One region of the Streptomyces sp. NBC_01198 genome, then DNA from elsewhere that is predicted to be linked to it. Evidence: riboswitches for the same ligand, from Rfam matches in the RefSeq annotation. Region 1 holds a riboswitch; each other region holds the start of a gene.

The links. Region 1 has a riboswitch for cyclic di-AMP ahead of OG702_RS30525 (M23 family metallopeptidase). Riboswitches for the same ligand answer to the same signal wherever they lie in the genome.
Region 2: it holds a riboswitch for cyclic di-AMP, as region 1 does, so the genes downstream of both, OG702_RS34160 (C40 family peptidase) here and OG702_RS30525 (M23 family metallopeptidase) in region 1, are expected to answer to the same signal.
Region 3: it holds a riboswitch for cyclic di-AMP, as region 1 does, so the genes downstream of both, OG702_RS21010 (M23 family metallopeptidase) here and OG702_RS30525 (M23 family metallopeptidase) in region 1, are expected to answer to the same signal.
Region 4: it holds a riboswitch for cyclic di-AMP, as region 1 does, so the genes downstream of both, OG702_RS23030 (transglycosylase family protein) here and OG702_RS30525 (M23 family metallopeptidase) in region 1, are expected to answer to the same signal.

Annotation. Positions count from the first base shown of each region.
Region 1 covers NZ_CP108568.1:6,855,789-6,857,978, forward strand. The annotation lists gene OG702_RS30520 (GNAT family N-acetyltransferase) at 1-630, shown strand, start outside; cyclic di-AMP (ydaO/yuaA leader) riboswitch at 1,017-1,205, shown strand; gene OG702_RS30525 (M23 family metallopeptidase) at 1,211-2,035, shown strand; gene OG702_RS30530 (AAA family ATPase) at 2,072-2,190, opposite strand, start outside.
Region 2 covers NZ_CP108568.1:7,685,005-7,687,194, reverse strand. The annotation lists gene OG702_RS34170 (ATP-dependent Clp protease proteolytic subunit) at 1-225, shown strand, start outside; gene OG702_RS34165 (hypothetical protein) at 232-552, shown strand; cyclic di-AMP (ydaO/yuaA leader) riboswitch at 885-1,087, shown strand; gene OG702_RS34160 (C40 family peptidase) at 1,091-1,570, shown strand; gene OG702_RS34155 (ATP-binding protein) at 1,635-2,066, opposite strand.
Region 3 covers NZ_CP108568.1:4,687,127-4,689,316, reverse strand. The annotation lists gene OG702_RS21010 (M23 family metallopeptidase) at 1-1,082, opposite strand, end outside; cyclic di-AMP (ydaO/yuaA leader) riboswitch at 1,095-1,253, opposite strand; gene OG702_RS21005 (N-acetylmuramoyl-L-alanine amidase) at 1,648-2,190, shown strand, end outside.
Region 4 covers NZ_CP108568.1:5,149,833-5,152,022, reverse strand. The annotation lists gene eno (phosphopyruvate hydratase) at 1-285, opposite strand, end outside; gene OG702_RS23030 (transglycosylase family protein) at 456-1,127, opposite strand; cyclic di-AMP (ydaO/yuaA leader) riboswitch at 1,131-1,270, opposite strand; gene OG702_RS23025 (transglycosylase family protein) at 1,660-2,190, opposite strand, start outside.

The DNA.
Region 1 (2,190 bases):
CTCGTCCACTACGTCCAGGTGCCGGCCGGCGAGGTCGCCACCGCCCCCTGGGCCGACCTCGGCTTCGGCCGCGAACTCGTGCACGGCCTGATGGCGGTCAAGGCCAGGGGCCGCCAGCCGCGCGGCGTCGAGGGCCTCGGCATCCGCCGGGCCGGTCCCGGCGACCTGCCGCAGATCGGCCGGATGGCGGCGGAGTCCTCCCGGCGGCAGCGCGAGTCCGCGATGTTCCAGCCGCAGCCGGAGGGCGCGCTGGCCGCGCTGCGGCTGCACTACGCCGACGCGCTCGCCGATCCGCGCTGCGGAGCCTGGATCGCGTCCCGCAGGGGCGAGGAGATCGCCATGGTGCTGGTCGTCCCGGCCGTGCCCGACCCGGTCGTACCGGAGTCGTGCGTGGAACTCGCCGAGGCGTACGTGGAACCCGCCGCGCGCGGCGAGGGCATCAGCCGGGTGCTGCTGGCCACCGCGCTGGCGTGGGCGTACGACAACGGCCACCGCTACATCTCGGCCCGCTGGCACTCCGCCTCCCCGCTGGCCGCGGGGCACTGGCCGGCGGTCGGCTTCCGGCCGGTGGCCTACCGGCTCAGCCGGACGCTGGACGCGCGCATCGGCGGAGTGCCGGGCAGCTACTGAGGACGGGCTGACGTCCCGTCGGCCGCGATCCCGGCATATCCGAAACACCGTGCCAATTCCGGCATTTCGCAGTGACGCCGATCACTGCCGGCCGGATCCGTGACCGGCGTCACGGGCCGAACACGGTCCGGCTCCCCGGCGACACCCGCTGTTTCCGGTCCGGGCCGTTTGTCACCCTGTGCGGCCCGCCGCTCGACTCGCGGTGACCGGTCCGCATACGTACCGGCGTGTACGGATGGCGAGGAGTAACCGCCGGTACGGGCGGATTGGGGCGGCATGCCGCGTTTGGTTGCCCGCCGCTCCCGGCGTCGTCTAGCTTCGCCCTACCGCGGGCCGGACGTCCGCGGTATCCGCCGGGCGGGACGCCGAATCCTGCCGCCGCCCGGTATCGGGAACAGCCGAGCACTCAGGGCAGGAGCGGGGGACCCAGGTAGGTCGCCGTCCGGGGACACCGGACGGCTCGGGGTGAAGCCGCGCGACCGTACGCGCTCCTCGGAGCGCGGCCACGGCGGACCGCGGCCGGGCATCTCCTGCCCGAACCCGACAGCTCACCTCGCAGGCGTAGGAGAGGAATTCCCCCATGCCCGCAAAGGGACAGCACCGCAAGCCCCGCTCGCTCAACCGCCTGACCCGGGTGTGCATCGCGGCGGGCACCGGAGGCGCCGCCCTCGCGGTGCCGCTGCTCGGCGTCGGCCACGCGTCGGCCGCCGAGCCCACCAAGGCCCCCGCCGCTTCCGCGAAGTCGCACGAGTACACCGTCGTCCGCGGGGACACCCTGGCGAAGATCGCCACCACCCACCACGTCAAGGGCGGCTGGAAGTCGCTGTACAAGGCCAACAAGAAGGTCATCGGAGCCAACCCGAGTCTGATCCGCCCCGGCCAGCACCTCACGCTGAACACCGCCCCGGTCAAGGCCGCGCCGGCCCCCGCGAAGAAGGCCGCCCCGGCCCCGGCCAAGAAGGCCGCGCCCGCGGCCGCCAAGAAGGCCGTCAGCTCCACCGGCTACACCAAGCCGGTCGGCGACGCCGCCATCGGCACCCCTTACCACGCCCAGGGCTCCAACTGGTCCTCCGGTTACCACACCGGTGTCGACTTCCTGGTCTGGACCGGCACCCCGGTCCACTCCGTGGCGGCGGGCACCGTGGTGCACGCAGGCGCCGACGGCGCCTACGGCAACGACGTGATCATCCGGCACGCCGACGGCAAGTACACGCTGTACGGCCACCTGACCAAGCCGGTTGTCTCCGTCGGCCAGACCGTCGCCTCCGGCCAGGAGATCGGCATATCCGGCGCCACCGGCAACGTCACAGGACCGCACCTGCACTTCGAGGTCCGCACCACGCCGAACTACGGTTCCGACATCGACCCCGTCGCCTACCTCGCGGCGCACGGTGTCACCATCTGAGTCGCCTGACGCCCCACGGCAGTGCCCGCCCGGTCTTCACCACCGGGCGGGCGCTGCCGTGTGTCCCTCCTCGAACAGCCCGGCCAGCTCGCCGCGGGAGACCACGCCGAGCTTCGGATACGCCTTGTAGAGGTGGTAGCCGACGGTCCGCGGGC
Region 2 (2,190 bases), 830 kb from region 1:
CAGGGCGATGTCTCCGACCTGGAGATCCAGGCCAACGAACTGCTGCGCACCCGAGAGCAGTTGGAGACGCTGCTGGCCCGGCACACCGGCCAGGACCTGGACCGGGTGCGTACCGACATCGAGCGGGACAAGGTCTTCGACGCCGAATCCGCGGTCGCGTACGGCCTGGTGGACCGGCTGACCACCAGCCGCAAGGCCAACGGCCCCTCCTACGGCCTGCGGTGAGGCCCGGTGGTGCCGGAACTGCCGCCGCTGCCGGCGCTCACCCGTTCCGAGGGCGAGCTGATCGACTGCTACCTGGAGGTCGTTGACCTGCTGGGCCGGATCAACCCGTCGCGGACCACCGACACCTACGCGGCGCTGCGGGCCGCCCAGGCGCTGGTCGGGCGGGCCGTGGCACTGCGGGAGGCGCTGACGGTGATGCATCTGCGCGGCGAGACGGACCTGCATCACGCCACGCTGGGGCGGGCGCTGCGGGTGCTCGACGGTGAACGCCGGTCGTCACTTGCCGTGGTGCCGCCCGAGACGGCTCCGCCGCCGGTGGCCGACTGACCCGGCGGACCGTCCGCGGCCGGACCGGGGACGCGGCTCGTCACCCAGCGGCGCGACCGCCCCCGATTCGGCCGAACATCGGCTCAGCCCATTGGCGGATCGGCAACCCGGCGCGGACGGCCGGCGCGGTTGCGTACCCGTTTGCCGATGATCGACAAGCCCGCAGGTCACACGGGCCGCCGGCGGCGCAGTCCACCCGGAAGGCCTAATGCCGTCACCCGGATGGCAGCAGTGTGACGAGAGTCACATCGGGCGTTTCCCAGCCGGTGCCGGCGTGCGCGGTGCGTCACGATCCGTGGTGACGACAAGCCCCCGCCGCCGTGGCGGGGCGGTCCGCACGGAAGCCGAATCCCGCCGGCGTGCGGATGTCAGGTCGACACGAGTGCAACGGCGGGAGCGGAGGACCCAGGCACGACGGGGCAGGCCAGGAGCAGGTAAGGGCCGCCTCTTGGGGTGAAGCCGCTGCATGCGGCCGGGCATCTTCGCCTGCTCGAACCCGACAGGTCATCCTTCGCAGGCTGACGACGAAGGGTTGCGCATGACCGCGCCTATCGCACTGTCCGCCAGGCTGTCCCGGATCGGGGCCGCCTCGGTGCTCACCGCGGCGGCCGTCGCCGTACCGGCGCTGCTGCCGGGCGCCGCACAGCAGGCGGACGCCGCCACGCTCGCCGCGAGAGCCCTCGGCGTGGCGGCCTCGAAGCAGGGCTCGCCCTACCAGTGGGGCGCCGCGGGGCCCAGCCGCTTCGACTGCTCGGGCCTGACGCTGTACTCGTTCAAGCAGGCGGGCAGGAAGCTGCCGCGCACCGCGGCGGCGCAGTACGGCAGCACCAGGCACATCTCGTCATCCGCGCGCCGGGCGGGCGACCTGGTGTTCTTCCACACCGGCTCGTCGAGCTCGTCGGTCTACCACGTCGGGATCTACGCGGGCGGCGGCGCGATCTGGCACGCCCCGAAGACCGGCGCGCGGGTCCGGCTGGAGCACATCTGGACCAGGAGTGTGTGGTACGGCCGGGTGTGACGCCCGGGGAGCCCCCGGGGACAGGCGCGGCGGCCGGCACGCAGCCGGCGGCCGGGACCGCCGGTCAGCCGACCGGGACCGCCCACGGCAGCATGATCCACACGGTCTTCCCCCCGGCGTCGGTCGGCGTGACCTGCAGGCTGCCGCCGGACTCCGCCGTGAGGTGGCGGACGATCACCATCCCCCGCCCGCTGTCCTGTTGCAGCGCGGCGGCGGTCTCCTGCCGTGGCCAGCGCGGATGGCTGTCGGTGACGCCGATGTGCAACTCCTCCAGGCGTTCGAGGCGTACGTCGACGGTGAAGGTCGGCGACAGCCCCGAGGTGTGCAGTACCGCGTTGGTGGCCAACTCCGACACGATCAGACGGACCGCGTCGACAGCGGGGGCCCCGGCGGGCAGCCCCCAGTCGGCGAGTAGACCGCACACGTAGCGCCTGGCCGTCGTCACCGACGCGGGGTCGCTCGGCAGGGTGATGGATGCTTCCTGAAGATCTGCCATGGCGACGCTTCCCTTTCCCGCCGTGACCTGGCTCCGGTACGTACCTGCGCCGGAGCGGGACGCCCCGGGAATTGGGCCGCCTCGCTTACGTCGGGTTCGCGCCAGAATGACACTCATCGTGCCG
Region 3 (2,190 bases), 2.2 Mb from region 1:
GTGTCGCCGGTGACGACCTCGCCGGACGTGGCGACCATCGTCGACAGGTGGCAGTACCACAGCTCGGTGCCGTCATCGAGGCGGAGGACCACCCGGTAGCCGAACGAGCCCGCCCAGCCGGCCGAGGTGACCGTGCCGCTGTGGACGGCGTGCACCGGGGTGCCGGTGGGGGCGGCGAAGTCCTGGCCGGTGTGGGTCGCCCACATGTTGCCGGACTCGCCGAAGGCGGTGGTGAGGGTGTAGGAGGCGACCGGCTTGACGTAGGAGACGGCGAGCCGGGCGAGCCGTTCGGCCTCCGCCCGCGCGGCGGCGTCCGCGGCCGCCTTGGCCTTCGCCTCGGCCTCGGCCTTCGCGGCTGCGGCCTGCTCGCGCACCTTGCGGGCGGCGGCCTCCTTGGCCGCCTGCTCGGCGGCGGACTTCTCGGCGGCCTCGCGCTCGGCGCGGGCGGCGGCGTCGCGCTGCCGGGTGACCTGGTCGACGATGCGGGTGCGCAGCGCCTCGCCGGGGTCGACGGGGGTCGCGGCGGCGGCCACGTCCTCCTCGCCGTGCGCGTCCTGGGCGGCGTCATTAGCAGCCGCCGTAACGGCCGGGTGTGGGGCGTCCGCCGTGCCGGTCGCCTGGACGACGGCGGAGGGGTCGTACGACGGTGTGCCGACCGAGACCTCGGGCTGCGGGGCCGGGACCGCCTGTGCGGGCAGTGCGTCGGGGAAGCCGGGCGAGTCCGGCAGCGATATCGGCGGCCCGGCGGGCGGCGCGTCGGCCGCCTCGGCCACTCCACCGGCACCGACCGCGGCCATGGCCGCCATGCCCAGCACGGCGCTGCCGACCGCCGCGCCACGGGCGGGCAGGCCGGTGCGCTGCCGCGGCAGGCGCAGCTGGCTGCGCAGGCCGGCGGGCTCCGAACCGTAGTCGTAGCCGTCGTGGGACGGCGCGGACGACGCCGGCGAGGACGAGGAAGGGGTGGCGGCGGAGCCGTCGGAGGGGGCGCCGGACGGCAGGGGCTCGTCCCGCTCCCCGAAGGGCCACTCCCCGGTCGGTTCTGCTACCGGGGCAGGAGCGTAGGCAGGCTGGTTGGACGCCACGGGGGCGCACTCCTTTCCTTCCTTCTCGCCTACCGGGTTAGCTGACGGGTTCGGAGCAGGAAGGTCTCCTACGGGCCTGACGGCTGCCCGATTCACCCCATTGGACCCCTCCCGCGGTAGCGGAAGGGCGGGTCCCCGGTTCCCGCGGACGGGATTCGGCAAGCGCACGGTGCCGCCTGTCGGCGGCGGTGACGACCGCGCTGCGTTATCGAACGTTAATAGAGCCGGAGAGGTTTTCCAAGCCGAATGGGAGAGTTGGGGACGGGAACCAATCGGGCAAGGTATACGTAGAGTGGAGGAACCGGACAGGTGGCGTGGCCGGGCAGTGATGTGAGTGTGCGTCAGTTGTTATCGGAGAGGCCGACATGGCTACGGGCGGTGAGCGGGTGACGGCGGGGCGCAGCGGCGTGCGGGCGCAGATATCCGCCTGACCGGCGCGGTACCAGTGGTCTGGACCTGTGCCAATTCGCGAACCACTTGGCATGCCAGGGGCGCGGGCCGCACGATGGGCGGGCCCGTTCTTGTCATGCACCCGCCCTCATCATGACGCCTCAGGGAGCCTTCGATGGAACGCCCCAATCCCGCCGTGCCCAGCCGCCGTTCGCTGCTGCGCGGCGGCCTCGGCCTCGGTGCCGCCGCCACCGCGGGCCTCACCGCCGGCCTCTGGCCCGCCGGAGCCGCGCAGGCAGCCGACGGACCCGCAGGTGCCGCGCTGACAGCCGACGGACCCGCCGACGCCGTGCGGGCGGTCGACCGACCCGCCGCCCTCCGCGCCGGGACGGTGGACTACCCGTCAGCCACCTGGGCGGCGGCCAGCACCGCCAACTACACCGCCGCCAGCAGGCCGACCACGTATCCGATCCAGATGGTGGTCATCCACGTCACCCAGGAGACCTTCGCCGACACGATCACGCTCTTCAAGGACCCGGCCCACGCCGCCTCGGCGCATTACGTGGTCCGGTCCGCCGACGGCGCCATCGACCAGTGCGTCCGCGAGCACGACGTCGCCTGGCACGCGGGGAACTGGGACTACAACACGCGCAGCATCGGCATCGAGCACGAGGGCTGGGTGGACCAGCCGTCCTACTTCACCACCGCGCTCTACCAC
Region 4 (2,190 bases), 1.7 Mb from region 1:
GAACATCGCCTGGTCGATCAGCCGCTGCTCGGTGGCGTCGTAGCCGACCAGCTCCGGGCCGATCTGCTCGATCACGGCGAGGACGGCCTTCTCGACGCCCTTGCCCTGGTAGCGGTTCTTGTCGCCGTCGCGGAGTTCGAGGGCCTCGAATGCGCCGGTGGATGCGCCGGACGGCACCGCGGCGCGGCCCGTGCTGCCGTCATCGAGGCCGACCTCGACCTCGACGGTGGGGTTGCCTCGCGAGTCGAGGATTTCCCGGGCTACGACGACGTCGATGGACGGCACGTTGTCTCCTTCAGATGATGTCTTCTCGTCTTTTCCGGGACGAGCCTAACCGCCCCGGGTGCCCGTGCCGGTTCCCGGCCCGGCCCCTGAGACGGAAAACCGGCCGGGCACGCGGCGCCCCCGAGGGCGGGCCGCGTGACCGGCCGGTCGGTGAGGTTCCCGCCGGGCGGTCAGCCGAGGTACAGCTGCTGGCCCGGGTAGATCAGGTCGGCGTCCTTGACGCTGTCCTTGTTGAGCTCGAAGAGCTTGTGCCAGCCGCCCGCCACGTGGTGGCTGGCGGCGATGCGCGACAGGGTGTCGCCGGAGACGACGGTGTAGTCGCCCTTGCGGGCGGTGTGCCGCTTCCAGTCCGTGGCGGTGTGCTTGGCCGGGGTGGCCTTCTTCGCCGGGGTGGCCTTCTTCGCCGGGGTGGTGGCCTTGGCAGGCGTGGAGGTGCTTGCCGAGGACGACGAGCCGCCGGTGTTGATGTCGGGCGACGGGCCGCCCGCGGTCAGGCCGCCGGCCGACGCGCAGGACCAGGCGCCGGGGCCCTGGATGGCGAGCAGCTTCTCGGCGGCCGCGATCTGCTGGTCCTTGGTGGCCAGGTCGGCGCGGGCCGCGTACTGCAGGCCGCCGGCCGCCTCCCAGCTGGACTGCGAGAACTGCAGGCCGCCGTAGTAGCCGTTGCCGGTGTTGATCGACCAGTTGCCACCGGACTCGCACTGGGCGACGGCGTCCCAGGTGGCCACCGAGGCGGCGGACGAGGACGTGGCGCCGATCAGCGGTATGGCGATGGCGGTGCCGGCGACTCCGGCGAACGTGGCGAAACGGACCATCTTCGAGGCGCGACGGTGCTTACCCATGTGTGTGTTCCTCACCGACGCCTACGAGGTCAGCTGTCGGGTTCGGACGTGAGTTGCCCGGCCGGCACCGCGGTGTTGGACGCGGATGCCCGGCTTCACCCCGAGCCGGACCGGTGGCGTTCACGCAGCGGCGACGTGCTGTCCGCGCTGCGCGGCGTACTGCCTCTGGTCCGGCGGAAGACCGTGGGTCCCCCGCTCCTGCCTGCGGCGCTTTCGCGTCGACTGTTCCCGTGGGGGCGGCGGCAGGACTCGGCGTTCCGCTCCGGCGGGGCCCGCTGTGGCGAGCGTTTAGACGTTAAGCACAGGGGGCCCGGTTGAACAAACACTCGCGTTTCGGGCGCCAACTGCCGTCCGGGATTCGGGGAGTGGAAGAACCCGCAGGTCGGACGGCCGGAGCTCAGCAGCGAGCGAGCAGCCGGTCACAGCTCCGGAGAGAGGCTTGTCACATCGCCGCAGGGCACGGAAATACCGTACGTCCGTTTTGTCACCGGGCTTGCCCGGCACGGCTGTTCGGCCTCCCGGCAGCCGGCGTTCACCCCAGGCTGAGAATCTGTCCGGGTTTGATGAGGTTTGGATTGTCGCCGATCAGCTGGTGGTTGACGTCGTAGAGCCGGTGCCAGCCGCCCGCCACATCATGGCCGGACGCGATCCCGGACAGCGAGTCGCCTGCGCCGACCTTGTACGTACCCGGGTCCGTATCGGCGCCGGTGTCCGTATTGCCGGTGGTGACCGTGTCGTTGGCATCCGCGACGTTCGCGGTGACCGCGGAGGATTCGGTACGGGTCGCCCGGTCGGTCGCTGCCAGCGCCTCGTCGGAGGGGCTGTACGGGCGGGCGTGACGCCCGCTCCCGTCCGTGGGCGCGCTGGGGGCCGCGGGGTCGGCGGGAGCGGCCGGAGGGGTGCCGTGCGCCGTTCCGGGGTGGGCGACCGCGCTGGGCGGCACCGAGCCCGTACCGGGGTGGGCGGGCGTACTTGCCGACGGCGGCGCGGTGGTGGTCGGCGTAGCCGGATCGGCCGGCGTGGCCGGCGCCGACGGATCGGCGGGGGTGGTCGTGGGCGTGCC